DNA from 3 places in the Blautia sp. RTP21359st1_E11_RTP21359_211015 genome. Region 2 is predicted to be linked to each of the others. Evidence: riboswitches for the same ligand, from Rfam matches in the RefSeq annotation. Region 2 holds a riboswitch; each other region holds the start of a gene.
What was found. Region 2 has a riboswitch for thiamine pyrophosphate ahead of thiS (sulfur carrier protein ThiS). Riboswitches for the same ligand answer to the same signal wherever they lie in the genome.
Positions count from the first base shown of each region.

Region 1: linked by a shared signal. The riboswitch ahead of thiW (energy coupling factor transporter S component ThiW) and the one ahead of thiS (sulfur carrier protein ThiS) in region 2 are both predicted to bind thiamine pyrophosphate.
Region 3: linked by a shared signal. The riboswitch ahead of thiC (phosphomethylpyrimidine synthase ThiC) and the one ahead of thiS (sulfur carrier protein ThiS) in region 2 are both predicted to bind thiamine pyrophosphate.

Region 1 is NZ_JBDGAB010000025.1:40,090-50,687, forward strand. Features, by position in the region: gene AB5026_RS10215 (aspartate ammonia-lyase) at 1-787, opposite strand, end outside; gene AB5026_RS10220 (Lrp/AsnC family transcriptional regulator) at 1,187-1,633, shown strand; gene thiE (thiamine phosphate synthase) at 1,948-2,589, opposite strand; gene AB5026_RS10230 (hydroxyethylthiazole kinase) at 2,606-3,508, opposite strand; gene thiW (energy coupling factor transporter S component ThiW) at 3,471-4,025, opposite strand; TPP riboswitch at 4,362-4,464, opposite strand; gene AB5026_RS10240 (aldo/keto reductase) at 4,788-5,777, opposite strand; gene AB5026_RS10245 (alpha-N-arabinofuranosidase) at 5,845-7,350, opposite strand; gene AB5026_RS10250 (helix-turn-helix domain-containing protein) at 7,692-8,468, shown strand; gene AB5026_RS10255 (acyl-CoA dehydratase activase) at 8,523-10,220, opposite strand; gene AB5026_RS10260 (2-hydroxyacyl-CoA dehydratase subunit D) at 10,217-10,598, opposite strand, start outside.
Region 2 is NZ_JBDGAB010000064.1:4-10,601, reverse strand. Features, by position in the region: gene AB5026_RS16415 (O-acetylhomoserine aminocarboxypropyltransferase/cysteine synthase family protein) at 1-4, opposite strand, end outside; gene AB5026_RS16410 (sensor histidine kinase KdpD) at 312-1,502, shown strand; gene AB5026_RS16405 (response regulator transcription factor) at 1,503-2,216, shown strand; gene AB5026_RS16400 (hypothetical protein) at 2,416-3,726, shown strand; gene AB5026_RS16395 (sulfate ABC transporter substrate-binding protein) at 3,831-4,847, opposite strand; gene AB5026_RS16390 (hypothetical protein) at 5,103-5,927, opposite strand; gene thiH (2-iminoacetate synthase ThiH) at 6,221-7,462, opposite strand; gene AB5026_RS16380 (thiazole synthase) at 7,656-8,441, opposite strand; gene thiS (sulfur carrier protein ThiS) at 8,605-8,808, opposite strand; TPP riboswitch at 9,058-9,165, opposite strand; gene AB5026_RS16370 (Ig-like domain-containing protein) at 9,257-10,375, opposite strand.
Region 3 is NZ_JBDGAB010000012.1:65,641-76,238, reverse strand. Features, by position in the region: gene thiC (phosphomethylpyrimidine synthase ThiC) at 265-1,569, opposite strand; TPP riboswitch at 1,734-1,842, opposite strand; gene AB5026_RS06365 (bile acid:sodium symporter family protein) at 2,045-3,046, opposite strand; gene panC (pantoate--beta-alanine ligase) at 3,050-3,889, opposite strand; gene panD (aspartate 1-decarboxylase) at 4,024-4,416, opposite strand; gene AB5026_RS06350 (hypothetical protein) at 4,760-4,912, opposite strand; gene AB5026_RS06345 (serine/threonine-protein kinase) at 4,935-6,965, opposite strand; gene AB5026_RS06340 (lipopolysaccharide assembly protein LapB) at 6,981-8,912, opposite strand; gene AB5026_RS06335 (FHA domain-containing protein) at 8,931-9,578, opposite strand; gene AB5026_RS06330 (hypothetical protein) at 9,745-10,041, opposite strand; gene AB5026_RS06325 (hypothetical protein) at 10,054-10,386, opposite strand; gene AB5026_RS06320 (hypothetical protein) at 10,434-10,598, opposite strand, start outside.

The sequences.
Region 1 (10,598 bases), on a different contig from region 2:
CCTCGGCCTGTTTCAACGGATAACCTGTAAGCTTTTCCAGATTTGGCACAATCTTATAAAAATAAGAATCGGAAACATTGATAGCAGTTCCCACTGCAGTTCCTCCAAGGTTTACGGTGTACATTTCCCTGTGAGCCTTTTCGATACGTTTCCTGTCTCTGGAAACCATGGACGCATAACCGTGGAACACCTGACCAAGACGGATCGGAACTGCATCCTGAAGCTGTGTACGTCCCATAGTGATCACGTCATCGAACTCCTCTGCCTTTTTTGCAAGCTCCTTCTCAAGTCTTACCAGTGCTTTTTCCAGAGGTGCAAGAAGATCCAGAACGGTAAGCTTACCGGCCGTCGGAATCACATCATTGGTGGACTGCGCCATGTTTACGTGATCATTTGGATGGACCATTTTATAGCTACCCTTCGGACATCCGAGGATCTCACCGGCTCTGTTTGCGATCACCTCATTCATATTCATATTTGCGCTGGTTCCGGCACCACCCTGAATGGCATCTACGATAAATTCCTCAGCCAATTTTCCTGCGATCACTTCATCACAGGCTCTAACAATGGCGTCTGCCTTATCCTCCGGAAGAAGCCCTGCATTACTATTAGTGATAGCTGCTGCTTTTTTAATCTGTGCCAGGTTCCTGATAAATACCGGATGAAGCTTTGTACCTGTAATAGGAAAATTCTGTTTTGCCCTTAAAGCCTGAACTCCGTAATAAGCCTCTGCAGGCACTTCCATAGTTCCGATCGAATCTGCTTCCAGTCTTGTTTCTGTTGTCATTTTATCATCCCTCTTCTTTCTTCTGATCCTGTGCACATCTGATTTGCTCCGCCCTCTGATCTCATTTTTTCAGTCCGACGGATATTCGCTGTTTACAAATCATTCTGTTATTTTCATTTTTATCAGCAGCTGTTTTTCTGATGCCTAAGAAGCTAACACTTTCTTTGTAGCTTGTAAATACTTTTAATGGAAAACCACGATTATCCGTGTTTTTCAATAGTTTACATTAATCTTTTTAAGAATTTCTTTTATTTTTCTTATTTTTATTAAGTCGTTTCTTGTGTTGTGATAACACACGCAGTATAATCAATACAGAAATACCTATTTTCAATCCACTTCCCTACGCAGCTCTGTACCAGTTACAAATAACATTTTTTTCATTGAAAGGAGACATTCTACATGGAACACAAACTCGACAACATCGACCGAAAAATCATCGAAATGCTTCAGAAAAACGCCCGCACTCCGGTAAAGGAAATCGCAAAGGAAGTCTTCCTTTCCTCCCCCGCTGTCTCCGCCAGGATCGAACACCTCGAAAAAAACGGGCTGATCACAGGCTACCATGCCCAGATCAACCCGGTATTTCTCGGTTATCATATAAAAGCATTCATCAACCTGGAAGTAGAACCCAACCAAAAAAAAGACTTCTATCCCTTCATCCAGTCCATCCCAAACGTCATCGAATGCAACTGCGTCACCGGCGATTACTCCATGCTCATCGAAGTAGCCTTCCGCTCCACCATGGAACTGGACCACTTCATCAACGAACTCCAGCAGTTCGGCCGCACCAAAACACAGATCGTATTCTCCACCAGCGTAGAACACAGAGATCTGCCGGTGGAGTAACCACCCTCCCCTGCCGCCTTGAAAAACCAGCCCGTGAGGCGTGTGCTGCCTGTCGCCGGACTCTGCAGGAGGGGAGCTGATTCTTGGCTGGCGGAAATCTGCGTTGTTTTTCAAAAGTCCGCTGTCTGAGCGGCTGCAAGACGCGAGTTCGGACTTTTGGAAAACGGTTTTAGCAGAATTCCGGCAGCCTAGAAGCCAGCCCCCGACGAAGCCCCGGCGACAGGCAGCACACGCCTCACGGGCGTCCGTATTTCAACAAAAAAAGAACAGCAATGAACCTCAAATCCACCACTGCTCTCCATTCATTTCCTAAATCACTTTCCCATCAAAGCAACAATCTTCTCCTTCAGCTCCCGCGCATTCTTCTTCGGATCCTCCGCCTTCATGATCGCAGAAACAACCGCCATACCACTCATGCCTGCGCCCTCAAGCACATCCATATTCCCGGCATTCAATCCCCCGATCGCAACCGCCGGAATCGGAACCGCCTCACAGATATCCTTCAACGTAGAAACCTTGGTAAGGATCGTCACAACCTTAGTAGTAGTAGGATAAATCGCCCCCACACCAAGATAATCCGCACCATCCTCATAAGCCTTCACAGCAGCCTCCACCGTCTTGGCAGTAGCCCCCACGATCTTATCCGGTCCCATCAGCTTCCTTGCCACAGCAACCGGAATATCAGAAGCTCCAACATGCACACCAGCCGCATCACAGGCCAGCGCCACATCCACACGATCATCAATGATCAGCGGCACATTGTAACGATCTGTGATCTCCTTCACCTTAAAAGCCTTATCCAGATACTCCCGTCCACCCTTATTCTTCTCGCGAAGCTGGACCAGAGTCACACCACCCTTACAAGCCTCCTCAACCGTACGGAGCAAAGACTCCTCCGTATGATAAGAACTATCCGTCACCAGATACAACGTTACATCCAAATCTTTTCTATCCATCCTAATCCCCTCTTTTTCAGTACATTTCAATCTTCAACAGATCCAGCAGCTGTCGATCCGAAAGCCCATAGATCTCATCCAGCAGATTTACCTGAAAGCTTCCCGGACCGCGGGAAATCTTCTCCGCTTCCTCGCCGGCGATACCCATAAGTGCAGTACCAAGCACTGCCGCAGCCAGATAATTCCCGGATCTCCCATTTAATTCCGTCTCAACGCCAGACCAGACACCTGCCTCTATACTATCCGTCATTTCTTTCGCAATATTATCTTCGCACCCCGGCAAAAACGCAGCAGTCAGTGCACCGACCATACAGCCGGTTCCTGTGATCCCGGACAGCGCCGCACTGCCATTTTGTACCAAAACAACCCGTTCACCATCCGTAACAAAATCCTGTTTCCCGGTAGCCAGCACGATTGCCTGATTATTTCTAGAAAAAGCCTTAAGCACTTCACTGACTCCATCGATATTTTCCTCAGTCAGAGCATCCTCGACACCCGCATCGATTCCGATCGCATGAGACGGCAGCCCGGAAACAGCCAGAAGCTCTGACATATTTCCCTTCAGCACTGCCGGATGACCGATCCTTAAAAGCTCCCGTGCCAGATCCAGCCTGAGATCACTGCAGGCAACCCCTACCAGGTCCAGAAGAACCGGGATCTTATTTTCCATCGCTGTTCTCATAGAACGCTTCATTGACTCGATCCTGGCATCGGTAATATTCCCGAGATTCAGCATCAGCGCACCAGCCGATGCCGTAATATCTGTCACCTCTGCCGGATGCTCCGCCATGATCGGCCTTGCACCTACTGCAAGGACCACGTTGGCACAGTCATGGATCGAGATCGGATTGGTGATGCAATGGATCAGCGGCTTTTCTTCTTTAATTCGCTTTCGCAGTTGTAAAATTCTTTGTCTCATATGTTTTTGAACCCAAAGCTGCCTGGAATTTCACCAGAAGACCTGCTTTACTCAGAGCCTTCAGGAAAATATAGGCAACACATCCTCCCATTGTGGTTGCTGCAAGGAACATCGGCGTATAATAAAATGCTGTCAGTCCGCCTCTTCCCATCAGGAATGCCATCACCGGATAAGAAACCATGGATCCGATGATACCTGTTCCAAAGATCTCACCGATCACCGCGCAAATGATCTTGCCTTTGGAAAGTCTGTAGAACACACCTGAAAGGAATGCGCCAAATACTGCACCGGTCAGTGCAAGTGGCGGGATTCCCATGAACATCATACGGATCACGCCGATCATGGTCGCACAGAGAAGGGAATACCACGGTCCCATCAGAACCGAGCATACGATATTGACAAGATGCGCCGTGGGGCACATTCCCTCAATCCTCAGGATCGGTGAAATAACGACACCGATCGCAACCATCATTGCCAGCATTACCATACGAAGCGTGTGCATCCTTTGTTTTTCCATAGTGTTTTTCCTCCCTGAAATATCAGGCAGAGCCCTGTCAGATCCGGGCAAAAGCTTCCCGTCTGCTGCAGTCTGCCCTTAGATTTTGGCGGTCGAAGTTCCCTTACTTCCTCTCACTCCGAAAACACGGATTCCCATCGCTTACATGATCCTTCCGGAAAAATCCTCCGGAATATCACTCTCCTGCCAGACATTAAGGCGCTCCCCTTCCTGCCCGCTCGCCGCAGAAGCTCCACATGCAGTCTCTGTCACTTTCACATCCCCACATTGTCAGACCATTCCAGTTCCATTCCTGCATCCGAAAAGAGCGCATCCCATGGCAAACTCCACGGAGACACGCTCTCAGATCACAATCCCTCCGTTGGCATTACCCAAATCAGGTACGGTCGAAGATCTATCTTCCTCTCAGCCTGTCACACAAGCTCCCGCTGGCTCTTTTCTTTTCTGTTTTTCAATATAGCACACACCTATCCCGTTGTCAAACCTCCACTGCTTATTGCTCTTTGCACTCCCGCCGGAGACGTTACTGTTCACTCCGTTCTCAGCAACACGCTTCGCGATGCACAGAATTTATGCTAATCGCATAAATTCGCGCGGTATGTCTCGGGTTTTCTGTGACCTTCGCTCACAAAAAAACACCTCGCGGAATATTACCAGTGAACAGTAACCCGGAAACTTTCCTAATTCAGTTAAACAATTATTTCGACATAAAAAACTCCCTGCTTCACTACTTTTCATAGTAAAACAGGAAGTATATAAATCTTATTTTGAGATCTCGTCGATCAGACGCAGCTCCTCAGCTGTAAACGGTGCACAGTGGATCGCTTTCACATTATCAAGGATCTGCTGCGGCTTGGAAGCTCCGATCAGAACACTGGTAACTTCCTTATGCTGAAGCAGCCAGCCAAGCGCCATATCAGCCAGCTTCTCTCCACGCTGGGCTGCCAGATCGTTCAGTCTCCGGATCTGATCCAGACGCTCCGGCGTCAGCACACTTTCCTTAAGGAATCTTCCATCTTTGCGGATACGGCTGTCCTCCGGGATCCCGTTCAGGTAACGGTCTGTCAGCTGTCCCTGATCAAGAGGGCTGAAGGTGATCAGACCTTTTTTCAAAATGCCGGTGGTTCTCTTGAGACCGTTTTCTTCCACTGTTCTGTCAAAAATGGAATACCGGTTCTGGTTGATCACAAAGGGGCATTTCAGATCCTTCAGGATCGCTGCTGCCTGGCTTAAGGTTTTTCCATCATAATTGGAAAGTCCCACATAGAGGGCCTTGCCCTGCTGAACCGCTGTTGCCAGCGCCCCCATAGTCTCCTCAAGCGGAGTCTCCGGGTCCATTCTGTGATGGTAAAAAATATCCACATATTCCAGACCCATGCGCTTCAGGCTCTGGTCAAGGCTTGCCAGAAGATACTTGCGGCTGCCCCAGTTTCCATAAGGGCCTTCCCACATATCATAGCCTGCCTTTGTTGTGATGATCAGCTCATCACGGTATGGCATCAGTTCTTCTTTCAGGATCTTGCCGAAATTCCGTTCCGCACTTCCATAGGCAGGTCCGTAATTATTGGCAAGGTCAAACTGTGTGATACCATTGTCAAAAGCTGTAAAGCACAGCTGCTTCATGTTTTCATAATCAGAAGTATCTCCGAAATTATGCCATAATCCAAGAGACACCTTCGGAAGCATCAGGCCGCTTTCACCGCAGCGGTTGTACTCCATAGTTTCGTAGCGTTCCTTTGCAGGTGTGTACATAAAAACCTCCCATAATGTAGCATGATTTACATTTTCTGTAACTGCTTTTACTATACTTCACCGGCCCTTATTTCGCAAGACGGATCATATTCCAGCTGTGTTTTGCAAAAACTGCTTCCAGTTTTCCGCCGTCCAGCTTTGAGCACTCTGCACTGGCTTTTACAGGAACTACATTCTCCGGCTGAGCCTCTGTATTGGCTGCCTGAAGATCATCATTATTGAGTACAATATGCTCTACGATCTTATATCCCTCAAACTGTCTCAAGTCACAGGAAACTTCCATATCCTCATCCAGACTCTTATTCACTGCAAAGATCGTCAGCGTATCCTTTTCCTCATCCCAGACACATACAGAATCCAAATATGGAGCTTCTCCATAAGTCTTGCTTTCATATATAGGTGTGAGAACCTGTGTATTAAGGACGGTTCCTCTTCCAAACACACTTGTCAGCATATACGGATAAAAGATCGTCTGACGCCATGCGCCTGTATCGGATGTCATGATCGGCGCAATAACATTTACCAGCTGTGCCATGCAGGCGATCTTTACACGATCTGCATGACGGAGAAGTGTGATCAACATGCTTCCCACAAGAAGTGCATCCTCAAAGTTATAAACATCCTCCAGCTGATGGGGCGCCTGTACCCATTTTTCCAGCTTTTTATCCTGTTCATTGCTGTGGTACCATACGTTCCATTCGTCGAAGGAAAGATTGATCTGTTTTTTTCCATGCTTCTTTGCTTTTACAGCATCGCAGATGGAAACCACTCCTGAGATAAAATCATCCATGCCCTTGGAGCTTGCCAGAAAATCGGCAGTGTCTCCCGATGCATTTCCATAGTACTGATGCAGGGAAAGATAATCCACCTGATCGTAAGCCTCGTCAAGAACCGTATACTCCCAGGAGCCAAAGGTAGGCATTTCCAGACTGGAGCTTCCGCATGCAACAGTCTCAACCTCCGGATCCATAAATTTCATCAGGCGGGCAGTCTCTGCTGCAACTCTTCCGTACTCTGCCGCAGTTTTATGTCCCATCTGCCACGGACCGTCCATCTCGTTTCCGAGACACCATAATTTGATATCATGCGGCTGTTCATAGCCGTGAGCCTTACGGAGATCACTGTAATAGGTACCACCCTTAAAGTTACAGTATTCCAGAAGATTTTTCGCATCCTCCGGTCCTCTTGTTCCCAGGTTTACTGCCATCATCACATCGCTGCCGGCTTTTCTGGACCAGTCCACAAACTCATTGAGTCCAAACTGGTTTGTCTCGATGACACCCCAGGCCAGCTCCGGTCTGGACGGACGCTGAGCTTTCGGTCCGACGCTGTCCTCCCAGCGGAATCCGGATACAAAATTTCCGCCCGGATAACGAACGATCGGTACCTGAAGCTCCCTTACCAGCTCCAGAGTATCCTTCCGGAATCCCTGCTCATCAGAAAGAGGGCTGCCTTCCTGATAAATCCCCTCATAAACCGCACGTCCGAGATGTTCTATAAAGGAACCATAGATTCTTTTGTCTGTTTTTCCGGTGAGGAAATATTTGTCCACGATGATCTGCGCTTTTTTCATTGTAAAAATCCTCCTGTAAATTATTATTTTCTGCTGCTACTGCATTTAGCTCTGTTTCCGATTCCGCCGTATATCAGCTCTTACGCCTCTGTTCGCTCACACACTCTCAGACAGACCGGAAATCAACCGTTTCTATGTTTCATTTTACCATCCTGTTCTATCCATACCAGTGATTATCTTCCGAAATAGTTGACTTTTTTTCCGGTAAGATTTATCGTAAAGACAGTCTTACCAGACGGACGTCCCTCTGTCACTTTACTTTATACTTCCAGACAGAAAGTTCTTTACAATGCCACAGTCGGATTGTCTGATCTACGTAATGAAAGGAGCGCAGCATTTTCATGGATTTCACCTTAAATTTCTGCGAATACAACCGTTCCAACTCCGATTACGACAGGATTTTCCGACCGGAGGGAAGCGGAGATTTTCTTTTTCTTTTATTTAAAACACCAATGAAGGTTTATCTGGGCAGTCAGCTTACTGTCACCCGGGAAAATGCCTGCATCTTTTATATTCCGGGAAATCCCCAGCATTATCAGGCTGTGCGAAAATTCCGGAACAGTTATGTCCATTTTTCCTGCGGAGAAAACCTGGCAAAACGGTTCGGACTTCCCTGCAACGAAATTTTTTACCCCAGTGACTGCCAGGAGATCGATCACTGTATCCAGAAGCTGCAGCATGAATATCTGAACAGAGAAGTTTTTTCCCGGGACTACGAGTATGCCCTGCTCTGCCAGCTGATGATCACAGCCTCACGGGAACTCCGCAGTACAGATACAGGCAAGTCTGCAGACTCGGAGCTCTGCAGCCTGTTCCAAAAAATCCGTCTGGAAATGCTTACAAATTACGAAAAGCCATGGACAACAGAAAAGCTCTGCGCCATGGCTAATCTCGAAAAAAGTCAGTTTTATTCCTGTTACCGGAATTTTTTTGACAGTACCCCTCATGCTGACCTGAATCTGCTCCGTCTGGAAAAAGCCAAAAATCTGCTCACCAACGAAGCTCTGCCTGTTCAACAGGTGGCTCTGCTGTGCGGATTTTCAAATCTCTCCCACTTCAGCCGGTACTTCCGAAAGAACTGTGGCTGTTCGCCCAGTGAGTGGGCACGCCGCCCCTAACCAAAAGGATATTCACACTCTGCATTCACTGCGCAGGCAACTTGTCTGATCTGATCACCGTGCCGCATTACACTTCTCATAAGCAAACAGTGCCGCACCAAGCGCACCACAAAGCTGTGCCTCATCACAGATATAAAGCTTCGCACCCAGCTTCTCCTCCAGTGCCTGGATGATACCTTTATTTCTGGCAACACCACCGGTCATCATGTATTCCCCCGGATTCTTTTTGCCAAGGCGGGCTGCAAGAGCTCCTACCTTGGAAGCAACAGATACATTCAGACCATGGATGATATCTGCCACGTCCTTATTCTGGGCAACCAGGGAAACTACCTCGGACTCTGCAAATACAGTACACATGCTTGAGATCACTACGTTCTCTTTCCACTCCAGACCACGGGTACTCATCTCCTCCAGGGAAAGTCCAAGAGTACGGGCCATCATTTCCAGGAATCGTCCGGTTCCTGCTGCACATTTATCGTTCATCAGGAAATTTTTTACCGCACCGTTCTCGTCAATGCTGATCGCCTTGATATCCTGACCGCCGATGTCGATAACTGTACGCACATTCGGATTCAGATAATGGGCGCCCTTTGCGTGACAGGTAATCTCTGTGATACTGTCATCACCACTGTCAATATAGGCACGTCCATATCCGGTAGTAACGATACGCACGATATCTTCTTTCCTGATCCCTGCTTTTTCCACGGCCATCTCCAGGCTCTTCTCTGCACTCATCATAGCGCCGCCGCCTGTGGGAATGATCATGGTCGATTTAATTTTTCCGTCTTTATCCAGGATCACAACATCCGTACTTGTGGAACCGCTGTCGATCCCTGCCACATAATAAACTCCTGATTCCATTTTTTTCCTTATCTCCTCGCTGATTCCTTTTGATGGGTCCATATCCTCAGAGCCTTCCAGGGTCTCCGCAAAAGCCTGCACTCTGGTAAGGAGCTGTCCTGCACTCTGGCTTGTAAAATCTGTCTCGATCTTCAGAAGCGGAACCTTGATATCACGCTTGATGCTTGCATACTCAAATCCGTAATAGTCGCAGAATTTAATAGTATGATAAATGATCCCCTTCAGGTTCGGATCCAGATACAGCCGGTTTCTTCGGGTGCTGTTGTTCATACGGAAGCAGGGCATCTGTGAAAGAAGTGCATCCGCATAAGCCAGGAACATGGCATCGTCTTCCATTTTTTCCAGCTCCTCACGGATCACTGCAAGACGTCTTCCACCTGTACAGGTCAGGTTTTCCACATCCATGCGGATATTATCCCGGATCATTTTTTCCAGGATGCCGCTGACACGGACACCCAGAACACCGATATACGGCTGGTTATCCACAGGCTCATGGGAAAAAGCATTCAGAAATCCACTTCTGTCGAAGGTTTTCCCCGAAAATTTCTCATAAGCTTTCTTCAGACGGTGGATGCCCTGGGCAAGCTTCACCTTTTCACAGTCGTTATCCTCATGAGGCATGTCCAACATGTACAGAAATTTACATTTACCGGTACTTTCCACAATGTCGTACACACGGCGCATGGAATCACAGCAGTTAACAAGAACAAGCTGCTCTACCTTTCCCTCCAGCACTGCCTGGATCACAGATTTTCCGAAACCACAGAGATTAGCATGGGCGATCTGGTCCGAAAGCTCAAAATTCTCCGGCATTTCCTCAAGAACCGCACATTCCTCGCCAAAGCCCTTAAACAGCTCCAGCGGTGTATATTTACAGACGTAATGTATCATGACCGTTTTTCCTCCTTACCTTCTGACAGCATTTCCAGATATGCCTGAAGTCGTGTGGATACCTGGCCGTCACTGGAATTGGCCGGGTTACAGCCGTCACCGTCCAGGACCATGGTTGGAAGTCCTGCATTTTCCAGAGAATTTTTGATCAGGCTGGAAGCTCCGATGGTTCCCTTGCAGCCCCAATGCGCAAAAAGGATCCCGCCGTCTGCCTCTGTAAGGTTCGCCAGCTCCTGGGCACGCCGGATCCTCTGCTTCACACTTCCGTTGTAAATGCAGTTGACCATTTTTTCCGCAAGGGCCTCATAAGGATCCGAGGCCTGCATCCGCTGAAAACCGTCTGCAACAAAATCACAGGCACTGATATGCACGTTCTGG
Region 2 (10,598 bases):
TCATAGCCTCTTCCCTTTCTTTTGTTGACACTTATATTAACCTACTATTCATAGTATGTCAATAGGAAAACGGGATTAAATGTATTTTTTTGTGTACACAACTATACGACAGCATGATACAATTATAGCAGTTACGATAATCACAGCACCAAAAGAAAGATGCTCGCAGACATACAACAAACCCACATTAAGAACAGGAGGTGATCCTTATCAATATAAACCCAAAGCTCCGAAATATTTTTCACTCTTTATTCAGTCCCATCCTTGATTTCCGCGTTCGGCTGTTCAACATCCTCGCCTTGGGAGGTACTGTGATCAGCCTGATCATGGCCTTTCTCAGCCTCGGGACCGGTTCCTGGGGAAATGTACTGATCAATTTTGCGCTGGTTGCAATCTCCGGAGGGCTTTTTCTTTATTCCTATTACAGTGGAAAATATCAGCGCTGCTACCTGATCACCATTGTCGTGATTTTTCTGATCGTTTTTCCGGTGATGTTTTTTACCAGCGGCGGTTATCGTGGCGGCATGCCGGCATTCTTTGTGTTTGCTATTATTTTTACCGTGCTGATGCTGGAAAAAAGACGCGCTCTGATCGTTTCCCTGCTGGAGATTCTCCTTTATATGGGACTGTGTCTGGTTGCATACCATTTCCCGAACACTGTAACTCCTTTTGCCACGGAAGCAGACCGGCTGGCAGATATCCTTCTGGCGTTTGTCTCTGTAAGTATTGTCTGCGGCAGTGTTCTCTATTTTCATCTGAAGGAATATAACCAGCAGCAGCTCCTTCTGGAGGAACAGAATCTGCGACTGCGCTCCCTTGATAATGCCAAGTCCACCTTCCTGACCACCGTTGCCCATGAGATTAAAAATCCTCTGAGTTCCATTTCCCTCCACGCGCGGGACACCTCCGAGCTCCTTGAGGAAGAGCCTCTGGATTTCTCTCTTATGCAGGAAAATCTCCGCACCATTGAACAGTCGGTAATGCGGATTGACCGGATCGTGCTGGATCTGATGGATACGGTTTCCATTGAACAGGGACGGCTTGCCCTTTCCCTTGTCCCATCAGATCTGTCCGGTCTTTTGTATTCTGTAAAAAAAGACTACTGCAGTCATCCAAGCTCAAAGAACAATCAGCTGGTCCTTACGACACAATCCGGACTCCCGGAAATCTCTGCTGATCCGGAACGGCTGATCCAGGTTGTCACCAATCTGATCTCCAATGCAGAGCGTCACACCCAAAACGGAACCATCACCATTTCTCTTACCGGCGAACCGGGCTGGCAGACCATCTGCGTCTCCGACACCGGAACCGGCATGTCAGAAGAAATGCGAAAAAACGCACTCAAGGGTTATGTTTCCGCTGATAAGGATTACTGGCGGCACGGCATAGGCCTCTATGTCTGTCATCAGATCATCACTGCCCATGGCGGCAAAATATGGCTGAAAAGTAAAGAAGGCGAGGGAACTCAGGTGTTCTTCTCACTTCCGGAGGAGGAATCATAAATGAATGAAAAGAAATCACTTATCCTTATGGTCGAGGATGAAGAACAGGTGCTGAATACCAACTGCCGGATGCTGCGGCGCCGTGGCTACGATGTCCGCACTGCACAGACAGCCGCCGAAGCCTATCATCAGCTTGAAGAACAGCTGCCGGATCTTCTGATCCTGGACATTATGCTTCCGGACGGAAACGGTCTGGATATCTGCCGCCGCTTCCGCGAAAAGACCATGAATCCGGTTCTTTTTCTCACCGGAAAAAGTGATATCCGGGATCGGGTAGAAGGACTTCAGCAGGGAGGCGACTATTATCTCACCAAACCTTATAATTTCGATGAATTTCTGGCCGTGATCCAGATGCTTCTGGAACGCCAGAAACGAATGGAAGAAAAAATAAAAGAAAAATTTCAGTCCTCCCGTCAGATCACCATCGGCAGCCTGCGGTTAGATCTTTCGGATGGCCATGCATATCTCAATAATGCCGACACAGGCCTTACCCGGACCGAATTCTCTCTGCTGCGTCTCCTTGCAGAAAACCAGGAGAAGATTTTTTCTGCAAAAGAGCTCTACGAAGCGGTATGGGGCAGCTGTGCAGGAACAGATACCAGCACGGTACGGCGGCATATCTTTAACCTCCGGACCAAGATCGGTGCCGAAGATACCGATGAGTATGACATTGTCTCGGTTTATGGGAAGGGATATCTTTTTACCTGCCGGTAAGCCGGCCTTTTCACGATCGGATAACATATTTCCAGACCTGTACGCAGCTTTCCGTAAATGTCTCTTTTTCTTCACATTTCCGGATATCGGGATCTGTCTGTTACAATGTACTTAACAGACAGATCTTTTTTATTTGTAAAAATTTATGATCAAAGAATAGTAAGCAGCTAACTGCTGCGCAATTTATCAGGAGGTGCCTATGCATAAAAAAATCTTAGTTCTTTTAACAGGCGCGATCGCTCTTTCCATATCTGCAGTCCCGGTCCTCGCTTCTGACCCTCCAACCGATGACGGTCAGTACATCTGGCAGGATGAAAACGGAGATTACTGGTACCGCAATGGTTCCGAGGATGAATATATCGGGGAAGGTAATTATGCCCCTGACCCGGATTCCGGTGAACTGATGGAAGGCAACGATGCCGGCTGGACCGAACAGGACGGTTATTTTGAGCCTCATTATTATTATGAGGACGGCAGTGTGTGGCTGGAAGATGCCACCGGAACCACATATATTGGCTCCAGAGATAAATATTATATTGATGACTACGGTAATCTTCAGGAATATTCCGATTCTGAAACTGATTCCTCCTCCGGAGATTCTTCAGAAGAATCCTCCGATACCAGTGGAAACTCCTCCTCGCAGGATTCCGATTCTTCATACCCAAATTCCTCTTCCGATACAAACACGGAAGATTCCTCCGAATCGGAAAAGCGCGGCGAGCTTCATATGCGGGTTGGATTCCCTGCCGATGATACGATCAGAGAATCCATGCCCGAAAAAGAAGGTTATTTCGAGCAGCGTTCCGTAAATGGCGGAAAAAGCACTGCCTTTGTTTTAAAAGTACCGAATTCCTCTCTGGCGGATTCTTCCCTGAAGGGTTTTCTGGCAGAATACTATCCGGTAAAGGGTGAGATCATCACCAAAAAAGATCTTACCTTTGAATCTTATCCTGCCACGAAATATCAATACTTAACCGAAGTCAACGAAGAAGAAAAAAATGTAGATGCTCTTGTATGCCAGACTGACGATTATACATTCGGACTTTTTGTCCTGACTCCGTCAGACACCTATGATAAGGCCGCCGAAAAGGAAGCCACAGAGCTGATCAAATCCATAGATTTCGTTTACGCAGAGCGTGTGGATATGGCCATGACGGATTACTTCCAGGTCCTCACTCCGGAGCGTTGGAAATATCTCTGCCATTATGAAACAACCGAAACCGAAAATGGTGGATATAAACTGACTTATTACAATGAGGATGTTCCTGTACTGACTCTGGAAGCCAGATATTACGATGGCGAAGACCAGCCTCTGGACAGTGTATGGCAGGGCTATCTCGGCCGTATCGAAACCGTCGACGGCAAAAAATACGATCTTCTGTCCACCATCAGCCAGTACTCCAAGGACGTCTCTGATGAATGGAAGGAAATGTATGACACTTATCTGGATGTCATAAACGGGATCCGTATAATGGACGGCTGTTCCCTGACCGAAGGAAGCCATGCCTGATCCCTTGTGATTCACAATATTTACATAAAAGAAGCTGCAGACTCTGTTTTTTCACTGTTCTGCAGCTTCTTTGCGTTATTGTGTCCGACTATATCTTCTGCTGTCTATCCTTCGTAAATCTGATCAAAAATCCCTCCATCTGAGAAATGTGTTTCCTGTGCCTTTTTCCATCCACCAAAATCATCAATGGTGACAAGATTGATGTCCAGGTCAAACACATCGGAGTATTCCTTCAGAATATCCTGGTTTGACGGACGGTAATAATTATCACCGGCGATCCGCTGTGCTTCATCGGAATAGAGATAATTCAGATATTCCTCTGCCACATCTCTGGTGCCTCTTTTGTCTACGACTTTATCGACTACTGCTACAGATGGCTGTGCAAGGATGCTGATACTTGGTGTTACAATCTCGTAATCGTCCGGATAATCCTTTACGGAAAGATAGGCTTCATTTTCCCAGGCGATCAGTACATCACCCTGTCCGTTTTCCACGAAAGAGGTCGTTGCGCCTCTGGCTCCGGTGTCCAGGACAAGTACGTTTTTGTAAAGATCTCCGATGAATTCTTTAATTTTGTCCTCGTCTCCGTTATATTTATCTTTTGCATAGGCCCAGGCTGCCAGATAGTTCCATCTTGCTCCGCCGGAGGTTTTCGGGTTTGGTGTGATCACACCTACGTCTTTCTTTACCAGATCGTCCCAGTCTTTGATGTTCTTCGGATTTCCTTTTCTCACAAGAAATACAATCGTCGAAGTATAGGGAGCGCTGTCCTCCGGAAATTCGTCCACCCATCCGTCATCGATGAGTCCTGCATCCTGGATCGCATCCACATCATACTCCAGTGCCAGTGTTACCACATCTGCTTCCAGTCCGTTGGCAACCTCAAGTGCCTGTTTTCCTGAGCCTCCGTGGGATTGTGTGATGTCCACATCCTGCCCTGTCTTTTCTTTCCAATGCTTCTGAAAGATCTTATTATACTGTTCATAGAGCTCTCTGGTGGGGTCATAGGATACGTTTGTAATGCTGACACTGTCCGCCGCATAAGCGGTTGCTCCTGTAAGACTTCCGATGGTTACTGCTGCCAAAAGGGCTGCTGTTGCTGATTTCCATTTTCTTTTCATAATACTTTTCCTCCTGTTTTTCTGCCTTTATTTTTGTTGTTGGCTTATTATAAACACGAGTAAGTCTTTATGAAAACTATAGAATCGGAAACCGTTTTCATGCTATCCAAAATTCCTGGTATTCCTACCTTAAAAAACAGCAGAAAAATCCCGGAAATCGGTAAATAAACATATGATTCCGTATAAAAATTTCCATTTCAGAATATTTACAGAAAACGTAATCAGCCTTGTATTTACAGTATTTCTGGTGATTTTTTATTTGATATTCAATTCTTCCAGCAGCTTTTTCATATAATTTTCATCTTTCATAGCCTTATCAAGGTCTTCTGTACGGTTCTCTTCCAGAAGTTTTTTTGACAAAAGCAGTCCCTGCTCCATTCCTTTTTTCATTCCTTTTTCCATTCCCTCATCCAACAACATCTGTCCAAGTCTTGTCATAGATATAACCTCCTTAATCTCATCCAGATCTTTACTATCCAAAAACTTATCTGCCAGAGTATATAACATTGCCATTGTTTTTTCTGCTGTTAGGCCACGTTTCTTTTTGGATAGTATAACTGCTTCTTTGATTTTTTCCTTAATCTTCATATTCCCAGACATTAATGGTGTCAACGATAGGCTTGCATAATCTTCTTCCGTAAGCTCTGTTCCGTCTTCTTGTTTTTGTCGTATTTTTTCAAAAACCTCATCTGCATTTCTATCCTTGAGATATATCGGTTGTATCCGATATGTAAACAGTCCCATATTCAATTCTGTCTTAACCGATTTGATTCCACCTGAATAAATCACATAGGTTATAACATTTTTTCCTGTTTTATGTGAATATACCGCATCATAGGCAAGAAATCTGCGCAAATCATTTTCTCCCTTGTCGGTTGTCTGGAATTCTATATGAATATAAAATCCTTCTTTAGTCAGAAATGTAAAATCCATATATAAAGAATGAATAGTAAGTTCTATCAGCTCTGTAGGACCAAGATTCACAAATTCATAGTCAATTCCAAGACTTTTCAGGATCGTATCACGGAAATAATCAAATCCCATTTTCATAATAGCATCTTCATGTTTTGTATTTGCCATGTGGCACCTCTTTTTTAGTTCAGTATCGTTATCGGCTGTGCCTTGAAAATGCTTTTGTAATTTTACTCTGACTCTTTATCTTATGTGAATTTTATTATTCTTAATCGTCCTCCTTGTTATATTTATTTTATCAGACCCGGACTAAAAAATCATCATTACTCTTCCGACAAATTCTTCCTTTATTTTCTATCCGTTTTTATTTTATGGTTATCCACACCCACCCCGGAGAAACATTCTCCGGGGTGGGTGGTTTTCCACATATTCCACAGAAGTTATCCTCTTCTGTCGTGTTTTCACAGATAAATATAGTCGTTCATGACTGGCTGCAGTCCGTGGTCTTTCAGGGCGTTGAAGACTTCGTCCACAGACCTTCCGTCGGAAATCTCAAACTGATCATCACCTTTATCCTCAATATCATCCACATGGCTTCCGATTCCGGTGCTGACACCTGCAGAGATCTTGGTTGCTGCGATATTCACCAGATTGTCACGGACACGCTCACACTCTCTGGTGGATACAGTAATACTTGCAAACGGCATAAACAGACGATATGCACAAACTACCTGCAAAAGCTGCGGTTCGTGTACATCCTTCGGGTTGATCCTGTCGTTGTTGATGATCGGACGAAGTCTCGGGCAGGAAAAAGCGATCTCTGCGTGTGGATATTTTCTCTGCAGAAGATATGCATGATATCCCGTTGCAAAAGCATCCTTGCGGAAATCATCCAGTCCCAGAAGTGCCGCAAAACCAACACCTCGCATGCCGCCTTTTAACGCACGCTCCTGTGTATTTAACCTGTATGGAAAAATCCTCTTGTGGCCTGCCAGATGCAGAGTTTCGTATTTATCAGAATTATAAGTCTCCTGGAAAACTGTCACATAATCTGCGCCGCATTTGTGAAGATATGCGTACTCATCAGAATTCATCGGATACACCTCAAGACCGACTACCTTGAAATATTTCCGGGCGATCTCACAAGCCTTTCCGATATATTCCACATTAGATTTCGTTTTGCTCTCTCCGGTAAGAATCAAGATCTCCTGGAGTCCGGTTTCTGCAATGGCTGCCATCTCTTTCTCGATCTCATCTGCATTCAGCTGTGCGCGGCGGATCTTGTTGTGGCAATTAAATCCACAGTAAATACAGTAGTTCTCACAGTAGTTTGCAATGTAGATCGGTGTAAACATGCAGATACTGTTTCCAAAATGTTTCCTTGTTTCGATCCGTGCAGCCTGTGCGATTTCTTCCAGAAGAGGCAGCGCTGCCGGTGAAAGCAGTGCTTTAAAATCCTCCGGTGTACGGTTGTCATGAACAAGCGCTCTCCGTACATCCGCTTCTGTGTACTTATCATAATCATATGCGTTCATTGCGGAAATAACCTGATCCATTACATCAGATTCTTCCAGCTGTTCCATATCCGGAAGGTACTTCATGTGATCGATACGGTTCTTTTTCATATCTTCCAGAATTTCTTCATTTACAATACTTTCATTAAAATGGCCGTCCTGCTGACTGGCCTGTACTGTTTCTGCCATTGTTGTTGTGTCGCTCCTCTCGTACTTTTATTATTTTCAAATTTGTAATATTTCAGTATCTGTTTTTAGCCATTCGTTTTCTTTTCTGCTCTGGTTGATCTGCATCAAGTGAATATTCGCAATCCGCTTTCGCTACACAGATTTCCCCTTAATAACCGTATATTTCCGAGTCTTTCAATATACTGTCATTATTTTACTCATGCAAAAATCCGGTCAGCGGTGAGGATGCACTTGCACCTCTCTCCAGAGTTCTTCCCATACCGGAAAGATATGCACTTCTTCCTGCCTCAATAGCTTTCTTAAAGGCTTCCGCCATAACACGGACGTCTCCTGCAGTTGCAATGGCTGTATTTGCCATAACTGCTGCAGCACCCATTTCCATAGCCTCACATGCCTGTGACGGGCGGCCGATTCCTGCGTCCACGATGATCGGAAGGTCGATCTCGTCGATAAGGATCTGGATGAATTCTTTTGTACAGATTCCTTTGTTGGAACCGATTGGAGAGCCAAGTGGCATTACACAGGCAGCTCCTGCATTCACCAGATCTCTGGCTGCATTCAGATCCGGATACATGTATGGCATAACTACAAAGCCCTCTTTTGCAAGGATCTCTGTTGCCTTGATGGTCTCGTAATTATCCGGAAGAAGATATTTGGAGTCATGGATAACTTCGATCTTTACAAAATCTCCGCATCCAAGCTCGCGGGAAAGTCTTGCGATACGAACTGCCTCTTCTGCATTTCTGGCGCCGGACGTATTCGGAAGAAGCGTAACATTCTTCGGAATATAGTCCAGAATGTTCGCAAGTCCACCCTCATTTGCACGGCGCAGGGCAAGTGTTACGATCTGAGTTCCTGCTTTTTCAATACATGCTTTTACAAGCTCCAGGGAAAATTTTCCGGAACCAAGGATAAAACGGGAAGTAAACTCATGGCCTCCCAGGATCAGTTTGTCTTCATTTGTGTTTGCTGTTGTCATTTTTTATGTCCACCTTTCTTTATGTCTGTTTGCAGAAAATATTTCCACCGATTTATAACCAGCGCCTTCTTCTGCCAGATCATTCTTCATCTGCATTTTTTCAGTAACTTATCTGTCAGTTACTGCCGTGGTATATCTACCTAATTTTATCTCTATAGCGACATCAGCAGCTTCCGCCGCCCATAAACTGCAGAATCTCCACAACATCGCCATCTTTCAGTACTGTTGTATCGTAAGTATCTCTCTTAATGATTTCTTCATTCAGCTCTACTACAACCTGCACCGGAACATAGTTACATGCTTCTAGATATTCTGTTACTGTCACCGGCTTTTCCAATGTTCTGCTTTCACCATTTACTGTGATCATGATCTCTCCTTTCCGGAAACTTCAAAAGCTATTCGTCAATAAAAAAAGAGTTCACAAAGAAATACACCCGCGGTGGTGCACCCCTTCATGAACTCAGTTCACTCTCAAATTTCCCAATATTCAATTGTCGATACCGGGGTTAAAAGCGTTCGCTCTTGATCCCTTCCCTGTAAATCCTGATCTTACGTATTCAATCGGATAAAAACATCCGCATCCAATAAAAAAGGAGATACACCAAAGTATCTCCCGTAAATTCATCTTATACGTTCCTACGTTGGCATTATCCAAATCAGGTATAAGGGTCGAAGTTGAAGACTTCCTCTCAGCCTGCCATCACAAGCTCCCCTGTTATTTACATGGTTTAGTATAATTCCGATTCTGCTTCATGTCAAGAACAATAAATTTTGGTTTTATTTGCCGGTTTTATTTGCAGAGTGAACAGTAACTTTTATTTATAAGCAGTGAATCCCAGATCTTTCATTGTCAGATTTAAATTCTTTTTCAGATAATCATTTGCTACTTTCATTGTCGCTTTCATCATAATATTGGAAGAATCCTGCAGATCTGTCATCGCTTTTTTTCCGTTTGTATACAAGAAAGTCAGATTCTGACCCTTATAAGCAGATGCTTTTGTAGAAGAAGTCACCAGCAGAAAGACTTCATTTGTAGACAGGGCGGACTTCACACTGACCGTATCAGATTTCACACAGTTTCCGATAATATCCAGTCCGGCAAGGATTCCATCTGAAGGCATAGAGAGCAACATCCCAATATCTATCTTATCTTCTTTCTTCAGATAACCGATCATCAGAGTACTTTCTTTATCTACTTTGACATTTATAAACTGATTTCCGTCTTCAGTATATTTACCTTTCTGACTGATGTATTTTTTCAGTTTGCTATAATTCTGCGTCAATCTGGTATTAGCCGAGGTCGGATTCTTTACAGTAACCTTGCAGGTGAATTTTCTGCCGCCAAGAGTCGCTGTGATAACCGCTGTTCCTGTTTTTACCGCGGTGATCTTTCCGGCAGAAGTTATCTTGACAACATTTGTGTTGCTGCTCTTCCATGACGGTTTCAGACTGGTGCCTTTGATCTTCAGTGTATAAGTTTTTTTCGGTGCCAGTGTCAGGCTGGTCTTATTCAGGGTGAGATAATTCAGACCTGCGATTGCTGTCAGTCCTTTTTTATTATAGCTACTCCAGATCGTATTTTTTCCGGATTTCCGGTAAGCTCTCACTGTGTAAGTATAGCTTACTCCGGTACTTACTTTTGTATCGGTAAACGTAACATTTTTGCTTCCTGTGATGTTTTTTACTGTTTTCCATCCGCTGTTTCCGGTCTTGCGGTATACCCGGTATCCGGCAACTCCTTTTACCTGTTTCCAGCTGAAAATAATCTTATTCCTGCCGGAGATCTTAATAGAAGACATAGTCGGCGTTGCTACGTCTATCGCCGCCTGTACTTCTGTCGCACTGATCAACTCCGGAACCGCAGCTGGTGCCGCCGTTGCAATCATAAAACCTGTCAAAATGCCACATAAAGCTTTTTTCCAATTTCTTCTCATACGCTTTTTTCCTTTCTGCTTTGTGGTATATCTAGATTCCCTAACAAATATAGTATACATTACAAAAAATATTCCTGCTATGATATTTTTCACCGAATCGGGGCTTTCGGTGAAATTCGGCAGTTTCTACAATGGCTTGACACTCCCCTCAGCTAAAGCAGGGGGATTCTTGCTTCTCCCACTACTGCATTGGCAAACACCTTACGGTACTGCAATGTCTTAC
Region 3 (10,598 bases), on a different contig from region 2:
CGTTTATATGTAAGTTCTGTTTTTATTATAACGCGGCCCTGTCTTTTCGCAAGCTGCAATAATGTCCCCTACTCTGCAAAAAACCGCTGTGATCTTCATTTTAGATCACAGCGGTTTATGTTTTATTATCGGAACATCAGACTTTCCACAATTTCAGCATTACTGTTCTTTCCATATCCGCATTCGATCAACCAGTTTTCTGGCTGGATACTGCCAACACCACGTTCTACTGTGATGCTGCATGCTCATATGCATTCTGTATTCTTACAGAATATCGATATGCTCTCCTGCAAGTGCCTTGTTCATGCTTCGTACTGCGCAGAATTTACCACACATGGAGCAGGTATCCTCATGCTCCGGTTTGCGCTCGTTCCAGATACGTTTTGCTGTTTCCGGATCCATGGCGCATTCCCACTGTGCCTCCCAGTCAAGCTTTCTTCTGGCATCTGCCATCTTGTCATCGATCTCACGGGCACCGCGGACACCTTTGGCAATGTCTGCTGCATGAGCTGCGATCTTAGATGCCATGATTCCCTGTTTTACGTCCTCAAGATTCGGAAGTGCAAGGTGCTCGGCCGGTGTTACATAGCAGAGGAATGCTGCTCCGGACATAGCAGCTACTGCTCCGCCGATCGCGGATGTGATGTGGTCATATCCCGGTGCAACGTCAGTTACGATAGGTCCTAATACATAGAACGGTGCACCCTGACAGATGGACTGCTGTACTTTCATATTTGCCTCAACCTGATCAAGCGGCACATGTCCCGGTCCCTCAACCATAACCTGAACGTCCTTTTCCCATGCACGTTTGGTCAGCTCGCCAAGACGTACAAGCTCCTCGATCTGGCATACGTCTGTTGCGTCAGCCAGACATCCCGGACGGCAGGCATCTCCAAGGGAGATGGTCACATCATACTCGCGGCAGATATCCAGGATCTCGTCGTAGTATTCATAGAACGGATTCTCCTCACCGGTCATGCACATCCATGCAAATACAAGAGATCCTCCTCTGGAAACGATATTCATTTTTCTCTTGTGGTTACGGATCTGGTCGATGGTCTTTCTTGTGATTCCGCAGTGAAGAGTTACGAAGTCAACACCATCCTGTGCATGGAGTCTTACTACATCGATAAAATCTTTAGCTGTCAGCGTATCAAGATCTCTCTGATAGTGGATAACGGAATCATAAACCGGAACGGTTCCGATCATTGCCGGACACTCGGATGTAAGCTTGCGTCGGAACGGAATGGTATTTCCGTGGGAAGAAAGATCCATGATAGCATGGGCGCCCATGTTTACAGCTTCCATTACTTTCTGCATCTCTACATCGTAGTCCTTGCAGTCTCTGGATACACCAAGGTTTACATTGATCTTGGTGCGGAGCATGGAACCTACGCCCTCCGGATCGATACATTTGTGATTTTTATTTGCACAGATCGCCACCTTACCGGAGGCTACCAGCGGAAGCAGTTCCTCTGTTGTCATGCGTTCCTTCTTAGCTACGATCTCAAGCTCAGGTGTGATGATGCCTTTACGGGCTGCCTCCATCTGTGTACTGTAATTTCTCATGTAAAAAAAATCTCCTTCCATAAATTCTTTGTGTTTATACAACAAAAAACCGGCTGCTGCAACGCATACGCATCACGGCAACCGGCTCTTACTCTTACGTACTTAATGAAAATCTTCTGTACTTCTGATCTCTTCTGTACTCTCTGATCTTCTGTGTCTTTAAGAATCCTTCGTGCATATGTCCCTACGTTGGCATTATCCAAATCAGGTTATGGGTCAAGACATTTACAGTCTACTCTCAGCTCGCTTCAGCGGGCCCCCCTGTTTTCATATGTTGGGGACGTTTGTTCGTCCATGTGGTTATTATAGTATACCGGCTAAAATTTGTAAACCACAATTCTGCATTTTATGACTTTTTCTTTCGACATAATCTGTCATTTTATCTCTCAAACTCCCCGGGATCTTTCTTTACAGACATTCTTCCACAGCTTTGCTGTTCCCCGTCAGGAGGACATCCGCAATCCGCATTCACTGCTTATTGCTTTTCGCAATTACAGCAGTCGATTTCCCTGATCCGGTCAAGCTCTGCAAGGTTTTCTGCACCTGCACGGCGGATCCCCGCAAAAATGGAACCCGCAATATTGTGCCATACACTGAAGATCGCGCCCGGAAGTGTTGCAAGCGGATTGGCTGCAAAATTAGCTGCTGCCAGTGAGACAGCAAGGCCACTGTTCTGCATACCTACCTCTATAGCTATAGCTGTTGTTCTGGAATACTCCACATGGAAGATTTTTGCAGCCAGAAATCCCAGCATCATACCGCAGAAATTGTGGATCGCCACTACTCCAAGCACCAGAACTCCACAGCTTACGATCTTCTCTGCATTTACAGCCACAATTCCTCCGATGATCATAACAATAGCTACAACCGACACCAGCGGCATAACATCGGATACCTTATCCACATGCTCTCCCGCAAGGCTCCGAAGAAAAACTCCCAGGAGAACCGGGATCAGAATTACCTTTACCACAGAAAGCACCATGGCCCAGAAGGATACTTCCACCCAGGCTCCTGCCAGAACATATACAAGAAACGGTGTCATCAACGGTGCTGCCAGTGTGGAAACTATAGTCATTCCCACAGAAAGCGCCACATCACCTCCTGCGATATAGGTGATCACATTGCTGGCTGTTCCGCCCGGACAGCATCCCACCAGGATCACTCCCAGTGCCAGATCTGCCGGAAGGTTCATCACTTTACACAGAAGCCAGGCGATCACCGGCATAATGGTATACTGAGCCACTGCACCGATCACCACTTCTTTGGGTCTGGAAAAAATTGCCCGGAAGTCATCCAGTTTTATGGTCAGGCCCATACCAAACATGATCACTCCCAGAAATACAGACGTATAGTTCGTCATCCAGGAAAATCCGTCACGCCAGAAAAAAGCCAGGCAGGAAAAAGCGATGATAATGATCCCGATATATCTGGATGCTAGGCTGCTGATAATTCCGATTTTCTTTAAAACTTTTCCCATACATTATACCTCGTAGCTGAAGTTGTCGATCAGTCTTGTTTTTCCGATGTAAACAGCCATTGCTACAAGAACGCTGCGGTCAGCTTTTTCCACCGGCTGCATGGTAAGTGCATCTACCATGGATACATAATCAATCTTTGCCAGAGGCTCTGCTTCGATCACTGCTCGCATTTTTCCGAGAAGCTCTTCTGCCGGGATTCCTGCGTGAATGGCTTCCTGTCCGGCTTTTACTGCCTTTGACAGGCAAAGAGCTGCTTTTCTCTCTTCAGGGCTTAAGTATGTATTTCTGGAGGATTTTGCAAGTCCGTCCTCCTCACGGATGATCGGACAGCCTACGATCTCAATATCGAAGTTCAGATCACGCACCATCTTGCGGATGATGGCCAGCTGCTGTGCGTCTTTCTGTCCGAAATATGCTCTGTCCGGTGCCACAATGTGGAACAGCTTGGTCACAACGGTACACACACCTTTGAAATGGATCGGACGTGTTTTTCCGCAAAGTGTCTCTGACAGAGTATCTATACTTACAAATGCGTGGGGATCATGATACATCTCAGAAGGCTCCGGGCAGAAGATCAGGTCTGCTCCCAGGCTTTCGCAGAGTTTGCTGTCACGCTCAAAATCTCTCGGGTATGCTTCCAGATCTTCGGTCGGTCCGAACTGTGTCGGATTGACGAAATCAGATACTACTACGATGTCGTTCTGCTCTCTGCATTTTTTTATCAGGCTTGCGTGTCCTTCATGGAGAAATCCCATAGTCGGGACAAGTCCTACTGTTTTGCCTTCTTTTTTCCACGCTTTGATCTGTTTTCTTGTTTCTTCTACTGTTTTTGTTACCTGCATTGTGCTCTCCTCTTTCTCAGCCACTATATACTATGGCCGGGTTTGTCGATTTCGAGATAGCCTCTTTTCTGAATTCACTTTCCTCTTATTTCTGTATATGTCTGTAATCTGAGTTTCCTCTATTACGGATTTTTTCAGGCCATGTCTTTCAGCAGTCCGTGTTTCTCATAATTGGTCACTCTACTGATCTTATTTTCTTCATCTACAAATACTACTGCAGGCTTATGTGTACGGGCTTCTTCCTGCTCGTACTGTGCGTAAGCCATGATGATGATCTTGTCACCGGTGCTTACACATCTTGCTGCTGCTCCGTTCAGGCAGATCATACCGCTTCCGCGTTCTCCGCAAATGGTGTATGTCTCGAAACGGCTGCCATTGTTCACATCTACGATCTGGACTTTTTCATATTCCAGTATCCCGGCAGCTTCCAGCAGTTCCTCATCCACAGTGATACTTCCTACATAATCCAGTTCCGCCTGGACAACGGTTGCTCTGTGGATCTTTCCTTTTAACATCTCTATTGTCATCTTATATAAGTCCTTTCCTGCAGGGAATAGCTTTCAAGTGGATAAAAGCATCCGCTTTCGTATTTAATAAAAAAGCGTCTCGGGGTACACTTCGACCCTGAAACGCTTCTGATTGATTCCCTGTATATTGAGTCCTGTTTTTTGTACATAAAAAGCATTCGCATGATTTCTGTCATTAATACAGGCTCGTATCTTTCATAATCTTTTATAATTTTCATATATCCGTCCGTTCCCGATCCCGGGTTCCGGCTGGCTATTTTTATATAAGATTCCAGTGATTTCAGCCAGAGTATAGTTTTGAGTCCAAATACTATCTCTGTGGGGTATTATGGCATTGAGGTAGTTATTTGTCAAGTTTCCTGTCCTGCATTTCCAACTTTTCCAAAAGCTGTTCCCTCTGTCTGCGGAAAATCCTCGGAAGAAAACTTAAGTTTACTCCGCATATCACAACGCCTAAAATTCCTGCTACAAGCATCACGGTTCCCTGTGTGACCATTTTACAACCTCCTGTTTTTCTTTTATCCGGAAATCCAGCCACTGTTTACTGCCTGCTGATATAATTCATCCAGCCTGTCCATTTCCACATCATTAGCATTTGCAGAAAGCTGTTTCTGATAAAGTTCTTTTGCCTTATCATAATATTCTTTGAACTTACTGTAATCCCGGTCATCCTCAGCAGTTTCGCCCTGCACAGACACTTCCAGGAACGCAAGATCTTTATACACCCGGTAATCCTCTCCGTAAGTTTTCAACACCTGCTGAAGCTTCTTTTTAGCGTTTTCATAGTCTCCCATATTCTGATAGATAACTGCCATATTACAGCCTGTATTATAATCTCCCATTCCCTGAGATTCGATCTGTTTAAATACAGCAAGTGCTTTTTGGTAATATCCATTGTCCTCTGTATCCCCGCCAAGGTCACTGTAAGTCTGCGCCAGTTCTTCAAGAACCCCTATATTATTTTCCTGCGGAAGCTCTTTTACTGCCTTTTCCAGCAGCTGCATTTTCTGTTTCTGACTATCTGTGCTGTTATCCTGTTTGTCTATACATTTCGCCGCCATAATGTAAGCCCGCATCTGAATGTAGGAATCCTGACTTGTCTGGATACAATCCATAAAGATCTTCTGTGCCTCACTGTATGCGCCAGCACTGTACTGGATCTCGCCTTTTACATATTCAATATCTGCTGTACTGCTTCCTTTCTCCTCAGCCTCATCAAGAAGTTTCTGCGCTTTCTGTGTATCTCCACAGTAAGCTTCCGTGATCGCATAATCACGATAATAGCTTCCGTTTTCCGGATTGAGTTTTATCGCATATTCATAGGAATCTGCTGCTTTTTCATATTCTTCCAACTGAGCATAAGAGTCCCCCAGAAGATAATAAACACCATCCAGGATTCCGTCTTCCATTACTTTTTCGTTGGTCAGAATATTATCATTGATAAATGTAATGCATTTTTTATAATCTTTTTCACGGTTCAGTGCTTCTGCTTTTTTCACATAAGCTTCTGCTTTTCCCGGAAATATCTTTACTGCTTTCTGATACCACTGATCCAGTTCCTCATAATTTCCCTCACTGATACACTCTTCTTCTTTTGCAATGGCATTTTGGTAATCAGACTGTTTTTCTTTTTCGATCTGAAGATAACCACCTGCTGCAAGTGCTGCACACAGAACCATGCCCGCCGATAAAACTACCGCTGTCCTGCGCTGTTTTTTCAAAAGAGAACGGTACGCCTGGCTTTTCAGCGGCATATTCTTAAGATCTTCCAGAATATCTTCTGCCTGCTGATACCTCTTTTGGGGTTCTGGCTCCAGACATTTCATGATGATCGAAGCAAAAACCTCATTTATTTCCGGCTTCAGGGCCTGAATATCCGGAACACATCCAGATTCATCCGGCTCCGGTTTCTGTCCTGTCATAATATGATAGACGGTTGCTCCCAAACTGTAGATATCTGATCTCTTATCTATTTTCTTCCAGAGGGAACGATCGGTCTGGTTCTGGTTGTACTTCATGGCCTCAATCTGTTCCGGTGATGCATAACCTTTGGTGTAGCCGGTAACATACGCATTATTCCCGTCCACACTGAATGAAATATTAAAATCTATGAGACAGATATTTCCATCAGGCTTCAGCATGATATTTCCCGGCTTCAGATCACTGTGTATGATCGGAGGCTGCTGCTTATGAAGGTAAACCAGTGTAGATGCGATCTGCCTGATCCAGATGATAACAGAGCTCTCCGGAAAAGACGTCCCTGCATCCAGATATTGCCGAAAAGAATTTCCGGGGATAAATTCCATGACCGTATAAATATCCCCGTCATCTTCCACAAAATTTTCAACCAACGGAAGATACGGATGTTTCAGGTTTTTTAATACATCCACTTCTGCTCTGGCATTTACCAGATCTTTAATATCTTCTTTTACCTTTTTCAGCACCACGTACTTGTTCAGATTTTTGTGATATGCCTTATACACAATCCCGCTGTTTCCTGAACCGATCCTTGCTACGATCTCATATGTATTGGCAATACATTTCCGCATTTTCACTAACCGTCCTTATTTACTTTTTACCGTAAGAATTCCGCTTCCTGCTGCCATCCTCACAGTCATAACTGCCAGATCTTTACATTCTTTCTCTTTTGTGGAAATTCCCTCTCCCACCGGATCTGGTACCCCTGAAAGATCCTGAGCAGGATTTTCCGCATATCCTATAGACTGCAGACTTTCCGCATTAATGCTGTTCCAGGAACCGGTAAGCCCTGTTGTTTCCAGATTTGAAGCCAGATTTTCCTGCCCCTGCCCGTTTTCAACTGAACCACTTGCACACAATTTCACAGTGGTATCCGATTCCACATCAAAAACCTCAACCTCTGTCCGTGCTGCCGGAGTTCCTTCACCGGAATCAAATCCATAACAGTAAGTTACAAAACCGATTTCCCATTTGCCACTATTGTTTACAAGAAAACATTCCTGCGTATTTCCGTATGATATGTCAGAAAGGGGTGTTTGCATACCTGTTGTCACGGTCTGAGAAGCTTTCAGTTCTGCAGTACCATCCTCTGCCTTATAAATATTGAAGGCCAGATCTCCATCCTTTGCTTCCACTTCCAGAAGTTCTTTTGTTCCATCCCCGTCCAGGTCTTCCAGGATCACAGCCAGACGGCCAGTCAGTGCAGATGCAGAACTTTCTCCATATGTAAATGGAATCTGTGTATCCTTCCAGCTCACAGAAGGCGTCTCTTTGGAAAGTGTATCTTCTACATAATTTTCCAGAATACTCTCCGGATCTGATGCAGTTGTATCCTCTGTATCTGTATTTGATATCTCTTCTGTATCTGGCATATCTTCAGTTTCTGTCCCAGGATCTTCTGTGTATATATCTGATGAATCGCTTGACGGATCTTCTGTTTCAACTGTTTCTGTACCATCATATGTGGCATAAGAACTATCAGCCTCTTCTGCTGACTGATCTCCTTCTTCTATTAATTCCCACTCACTCTCTTCGTCACCTCCAATTGGAGAAATTTCAGGATAAGACACAACACCCTCTTCTTCATGATCCGGCGCCGATTCCTCATCTTCTTTCGCAATAGGGATTCCATCTACTACCTTGTTTCCTGCCCCATCGGGATCTTCCGGTATCTCCGGCGTAACTGTAACTTCCGGTGTAGCTGTTATTTCGGGTGTCACTGTTATTTCCGGATCTTTATCTGGTTCCCCTGTCACAGTTATATCCGGAGTATTAGAATCCTCTTCCGGCTCTATGATAATAACCGGAGATTCTGTTGGTTCTGGAGTTGCAGTTGCTTTTTTGCTTTTATTCTTTGAAGCAGTCCCCTTTGACACAGAACCACTGTCCAGACCTTCTGAATTTTTTCCGGATATGTCTGTATCCGCTTCTTCTGTATTCTCCTCATTTGGCGTATCATTTTTTGCAATGGCAACCGATTTCAATCTGCCCAGTGTTCCGTTTACAATCTCCTCAATTTTCGTCAGATCCACCGTCATTGCATGGTTGCTACTATCCCCTCTGCTGCTTTTTGTATTATTTTCTGCGTTCTGTTCCCGGCTTCCAGTTTCTTCCTGTGCCACAATCTGTTCCTTTATCTCTGTAACAGCTTTCTGAAGCTCTTTCGCATCTTCTTTCGTATCTTCTTTTGCCTCTTCTCCATCTGTCAGATTCTCGGAAGCTTTTTTCAGATATTCTACTGCTTTTTCCGGCTGCTTCTTTTTGTTGTAAACTTTTGCCATACCGGTAGCTGCCTTAACCGATTTCGGACTGATCTTTAATGCTTTTGCAAAAGTCACCTCTGCTTTGTCATAATCTGCGGCTGCCAGATATTTATTACCCAGATCGATCTGCTTTCCTGCCTGAGCTGCACTTACCTTATCAGGTACTCCCAGGATCATCGCTGCTGCGATCACCGCCACACACAGAAGGACTGCAACTGCAGGTACGATAATATAAAATTTCTTTCTGTTTTTCATAACCTTTCTCTCCTCCCCTTATTCCGCCCGGAAAATAAATTCCTCATCTGCAAGGCGAATCCTGTTCTCTGTCTCAAGAAGTGTTTTCACCTCCGGTTTCAGTTTTACATTTTCCAGATAAGTTCCATTCAGTGACTTGTTATCTTCCAGATAGAATGCATTCTCTTCACGGGTGATCTTACAATGTACATTTCCAATGGCCGGATTATTTTGGATACGGATATCTGCACGTATTTTACTTTTTCCAACAATGTTCATACTTCCATTCAATACAAACTCTTCTCCAGTTGCACAACGGATCAGTTTCCCCGTAATCTGGGTCGGCGGTACCAGGAGAACAGTCTTTTCTTCTTCCTCCTCTTCAGCCGGAGCCAGAAAAACCGTTTTCTCTTCCTCATCTTCTGTTTCTTCTATCTCTGACTTTCCAAGCCCAAAACCGAAACCAAACCCGCGGGAAGCAGAGTCATCTTCATATGGACTTTCACGGTATGGAGTTTCTTCCTCTTTTGCTGTATCCATCCTTTGCAGTAACTCTACTTCCGGAATTTCCCCTTCTGCCTCTGGCAGATCCATAGTTGGTACCGGCGGTACCGGAGGAAGCTCTGGTATATATTCTTCATATTCTTCCCATTCTTTTTCATCGCTGTGATCATATGTAAATTTCATATCCTTCTCCTTCCACGGAAATACTCTTTTCTTTCTGTCAAGAACTTATTCTGAAAACAGAATTTTTTTATTCTGATTGGATCTGTTTTCAGAATAAATCCATGACACCTTTGGCAGTTTTTCCGGAACATATTTTTGATACGTTCCGGAAAATATCCTGTCTTGTTCACTCAAAAAAATCTGGTATTTCTAACTCCAGGCATTTTTTTCGGAGATGCATCGCTGCCTCCTGTACCTGCTCCAAATACTGTTCTAATGCATGCCTGGTCACTGCGAGAGAATCAATCAGCTCACGGGTATGTCCCAATGCTGTCTTATAAGATAATATTTTATCTTCCGATGTCCCATACAGTGCTGTCTGAAGTGCATCATATAATTCTCGGGCCAGTCTCTCCTCGTGGGATATGTGCTCAATGTATTCCTGAAGCCATATCCTGTCATATCTGATCAGATCTATACTCAATCTTCTGCCTGCTTAATTAAACATATTAGGGATATCGATACTTGCCATCTTTCCGGACAGCTGTGTTCCTGCGCTCTGGATCCCATCCAGCTGCTGCTGTATCGTCATTTTATAGCCCATTACTCTTGAAATACTATCTCCTACTGTCTTCAGCACCTCTTCTGTTTTTTCGATGGCACTTCTGACATCGGATCCTGCAAAAGTATTTCCACTGTTTAAACGATCCAACTGTCTCTGCAGGTTTTCTTTATGAGACTGAAGCGCTTCCAGCTGGGTTTCCAGACTATCCAGTGTCTGCTGATAAACATTTTTGTCAACTTTAATTCTCAGAGGTTCATCTGCCATATCTTTATTTCTCCATTTCTTTTTAAGATTCTTTTCAGTTCCACCTGTTATTTACCATATACATTCGATTCTCTCGACCTCTGAAGTGTCTCAGCTGCCTGATTATCCTGATTGATCATTTCTTTCAGATAATCTCCAATTCCGATGCCAATTCCGATAATGCTTGTTACCAGGGTTGTTGCCAGACTGCTCAGTTCTTTTACTGCAGTTTC